2 regions of the Pseudoalteromonas sp. L1 genome follow, and region 2 is predicted to be linked to the other one. Evidence: predicted binding sites of a transcription regulator. Region 2 holds the regulator's gene; the other holds the start of a gene.
The links. The regulator NrdR, encoded in region 2, represses ribonucleotide reductase genes. The targets are predictions, from matches to a motif close to AAACACNANATNTNGTGTTT.
Positions count from the first base shown of each region.

Region 1 (2,207 bases), on a different contig from region 2:
GGTAGAATAGGGTTGCTGCGCCGCCGCGTACACCACCTTGTGAACAGCTTTTAACCGCTGTTTGGAAATGCTTATAAAACGGGATACAACCTGTGTGGTACGCTTCACCGTTGCGGATTGGGCTACCAAGCGCACGAATGCGACCCGCATTTATACCAATCCCTGCACGTTGCGAAACATACTTAACAATCGCAGACGATGTCGCATTGATAGAATCTAGGCTATCACCACACTCGATAAGTACACATGAGCTGAACTGGCGCGTAGGCGTACGCACACCGGCCATGATTGGTGTTGGTAACGAAATCTTGAATGTAGATACTGCATCATAAAAGCGCTTGATGTAGTCAAGACGCGTCTCTTTTGGATAATCAGAGAATAAGCTTGCAGCAACTAAGATATATAAAAACTGTGCACTTTCGTAAATTTCACCAGTAACACGGTTTTGAACCAAATATTTCCCTTCTAGCTGTTTTACAGCAGCATAGCTGAAGTTTAAGTCGCGGTTGTGATCAATATAAGAATCTAACTCATCGATTTCTTGCTCGGTATAATCAACAAGTAAGTGTTGATCATAACGTTTGTCTTCAACTAATTTCGTGATGTGATCGTATAAGCGTGGTGGCTCAAATTGGCCGTACGCTTTTTTACGTAAATGGAATACAGCTAATCGAGCAGCAAGGTATTGGTAGTCAGGCGTATCTTTAGAGATCTGATCAGCTGCCGCTTTGATGATAGTTTCATGAATGTCATCGGTACGAATTCCATCGTAAAATTGAATATGTGATTTTAATTCAACTTGCGAGACAGACACGTTATTTAGACCTTCGGCGGCCCAGGCGATCACGCGATGGATCTTATCTAGATCAAGTGACTCTTTACGGCCGTCACGTTTGCTTACAGATAGCTGTTGGTTCATAGTCTTGCCTGTATTCCTTGGGAAATTATATTTTTAGTGAAAACTTATTCTTCAGTATAATTTTTATTATTAAACACTAGATTGTGTGAATTGAATAACATTTAGCCACAATATCTGGTGTTCTTTAAATTGCAGATCACAAGATAGTGTGGTCTGCGATCATTTGCAAGGGACAGAAATGCCCCTATTTGTGGATAACTATTGGATAAGCACATTGTGTTAGTGAGCATTAACCTTTGACCATTCATTGATGATGAAATTTGTAAAAATCAACTCAAGATCTAGAAAATTTACCGTTTTTAAAAATAAATTTTGACTGTTTTTTTTATCGTCAAAGAATGCTCAAAACTCAAACCGATCACAATATATAGTATCTAAATTTAAATATAGCACTATATATGGTTAAATCCATCAATAGGCGAATGCCAATTGAAATCAGCTTGCCAATCCAGAGCAGCATCAACACTGGGTATATAGCCCCATAAAGCAGTAGCACTATACATATTGGCTGCTTTTGCCGCTTGGATGTCGCGCTCTGCATCCCCTATATATAAACAACGACAGGGGTCAACATTAAGGATCTCAGCAGTGTGCAGTAGTGGATCTGGAGATGGCTTAGCCACGTCTAGTGTATCTCCACTCACTACAGCCATAGCATTACTTAAAGAAGGGATTGCTTTGACTAAGGGCTCTGTTAAAAAACCTGGTTTATTAGTCATAATGCCCCATTTAATGTCTTTTTGTTCAAGTGCAACTAAGAGTTGCTCTATACCCTTAAAACATTTACTGTGCACAGCAATATCTGCGGCGTAGTAGTCAAGAAGTTGTTGGCGCAAGGCGAGCTGTTCAAGTTCGGGCCATTTATCACCAAAGCCTACTTCTAATAATGCATTTGCACCATTAGAGGCGGCGGGGCGATAAACATGCTCGGCAACAGGCGCCACATTGGCATCAGCTAACACACGGTTTAATGCGCCACCTAAGTCATCTGCGGTATCGAGTAGTGTGCCATCTAAATCAAAGATAAAGGCATCAAAATCGATAGAGGGTGTCTGTACACCACTCATCAGGCTAGTTTCTCAAAGTGAAGAATGTAATTAACACTGACATCATCATTTAAGCTGTACTGCTTAGAAAACGGATTATAGGTAAGGCCTGTACTGGCTCTTACTTTTAACCCCGCTTCCTCTGCCCACGCAATAAGTTGTGCAGGTTTTATAAACTTCTTGTGGTCATGAGTACCTTCGGGAACCATTTTTAAAAGCTTTTCAGCGCCAACAATGGCAAA
Region 1 is NZ_JAKKCT010000001.1:1,108,790-1,110,996, reverse strand. Features, by position in the region: gene nrdA (class 1a ribonucleoside-diphosphate reductase subunit alpha) at 1-919, opposite strand, end outside; gene L3V38_RS05195 (HAD-IA family hydrolase) at 1,312-1,986, opposite strand; gene ubiG (bifunctional 2-polyprenyl-6-hydroxyphenol methylase/3-demethylubiquinol 3-O-methyltransferase UbiG) at 1,986-2,207, opposite strand, start outside.
Region 1: a site for NrdR is predicted at 1,023-1,042, ahead of nrdA (class 1a ribonucleoside-diphosphate reductase subunit alpha). Genes of this name have one in related genera too.

Region 2 (2,207 bases):
ACCAATCATCACTGTATCAGTAAAGGTCAGCTCAGTGATATCACTCATCAAAGTGACTTCTGCAAAGTTTAGTAAGCTTTTGCCCATATCACCTATTAACTTAGGGGCAATATAAACAATGTATTCGTCAATTAAATCCTGCTCTGCGAACACCCCAGCAAGGGTTGCACCCGCTTCGAGCCAAATATGATTAAATTGTAGTTCAGCAAGACGCTTTAAAACCGCCGATAAATCAACTTTATTATTAACTGCTGGCACTACTTCGTGTTTAACAAAGTGAGGCCATTTATGCTGATTATCAAGCGACGTGGTAAAAATAATCACCGGACTTTCAATACTAAATAAAGCGAGTTCTGGGGTTAACCTATTTTGTGAGTCAATAATGACTCGGGTCGGCTGGCGCAAAGGCAGCGAGGTTGGCATGGTAAATGGAAGCTCTTCAATGCGAACATTCAGTTTTGCATTATCGGTCATAACCGTATCTGCGCCAGTGAGTATCGCGCAGCTTTGGGCACGAAACGCTTGCACGTCTTGGCGTGCTTTAGAGCCTGTTATCCATTTACTTTGGCCGTTATTTAGCGCAGTTTTACCATCTAAACTACACGCCATTTTACAAGTCACATATGGCAATCCTGATTCCATACGCTTTAAAAAACCTTTATTTAAATCGCGCGCTTGTTGTTCAAGTAAACCAGATGCAACGCTAATACCGGCGTCGGCTAAAATCTGTAGGCCGCGACCACTCACCGCAGGGTTTGGGTCAACCATAGCGGCAATCACCTTGCTAACACCCGCTGCTTTTAAACCTTCGGCACAAGGTGGAGTGCGTCCATAATGACTACAAGGCTCTAAAGTCACATAGGCAGTGGCGCCTTTCGCGTTGTCGCCAGCTACAGCCAAGGCATTCACTTCAGCATGGCCCTGCCCTGCGAGTTGATGAAACCCTTCACCGACTATTTCGCCATCTTTAACCAAAACACAGCCAACATTCGGGTTTGGCGTCGTAGTAAAACGACCTTGCTTAGCAAGCTCAATGGCACGCGTCATGTAAGCAGTATCAAGCTCTGTAAACGACATGATTAATCACCTAAACGAGCGATTTCTTCACCAAACTCGCGAATATCTTCAAATGAACGATAAACCGATGCAAAGCGCACATAGGCTACTTTGTCGAGTTTCTTTAGTGACTCCATGATGCACTCGCCAATTAAATGGCTAGAGATTTCACGCTCACCCGTAGCACGAAGTTGAGATTTAATGATATTAACGACTTCGTCGACCTGCTCAGTGCTAACAGGGCGTTTCTCTAAAGCGCGATGCAAGCCATTGAGTAACTTGTCTTCATTGAATGGTTCGCGGCTACCATCTTGCTTGATGACTCTTGGCATCACAAGTTCAGCGCCTTCAAAGGTGGTAAAGCGCTCATGGCATTCGTTACATTCACGTCGACGTCTCACTTGGTGACCACCGCCAACAAGTCGAGAATCAATTACTTTGGTATCTTTTGCGGTGCAAAAAGGGCAATGCATAGGGTTCAACTTCCGTTTATAAAAAACAAAAAAAGGCCGCTTAGTAAGCGGCCTTTATAATAGCAAAAAACAACGCTATTGTTATCTTAATTACGGTTTAACCAGTAATTAAGCGTAAACTGGTAATTTTTTACAGATAGCTTTCACTTTCTCTTTTACTTCTGCTTGTACAGACTCATCGTTGATGTTGTCTAGTACGTCACAGATCCAGCCCGCAAGCTCTTTTGACTCAGCTTCTTTGAAGCCACGGCGAGTAATAGCCGGAGAACCAATACGAAGACCAGACGTTACAAACGGTGAACGTGGGTCGTTTGGTACTGAGTTTTTGTTAACTGTGATGTTTGCATTACCTAGTGCAGCGTCAGCATCTTTACCTGTGATATCTTTATCGATTAGGTCAAGAAGGAATAAGTGGTTGTCTGTTTTACCAGAAACAACTTTGTAGCCACGCTCTTGAAGAACTTCAACCATAGCTTGAGCGTTCTTAACAACTTGTGCTTGGTACGTTTTAAACTCTGGTTGTAATGCTTCTTTGAAAGCAACCGCTTTAGCAGCGATGATGTGACATAAAGGACCACCTTGACCACCAGGGAATACAGCGCTGTTTAGCTTTTTGTAAATCTCTTCATCACCACATGCAGAAACGATTAGACCGCCACGAGGACCCGCTAATGTTTT
Region 2 is NZ_JAKKCT010000006.1:20,428-22,634, forward strand. Features, by position in the region: gene ribD (bifunctional diaminohydroxyphosphoribosylaminopyrimidine deaminase/5-amino-6-(5-phosphoribosylamino)uracil reductase RibD) at 1-1,077, opposite strand, end outside; gene nrdR (transcriptional regulator NrdR) at 1,080-1,529, opposite strand; gene glyA (serine hydroxymethyltransferase) at 1,638-2,207, opposite strand, start outside.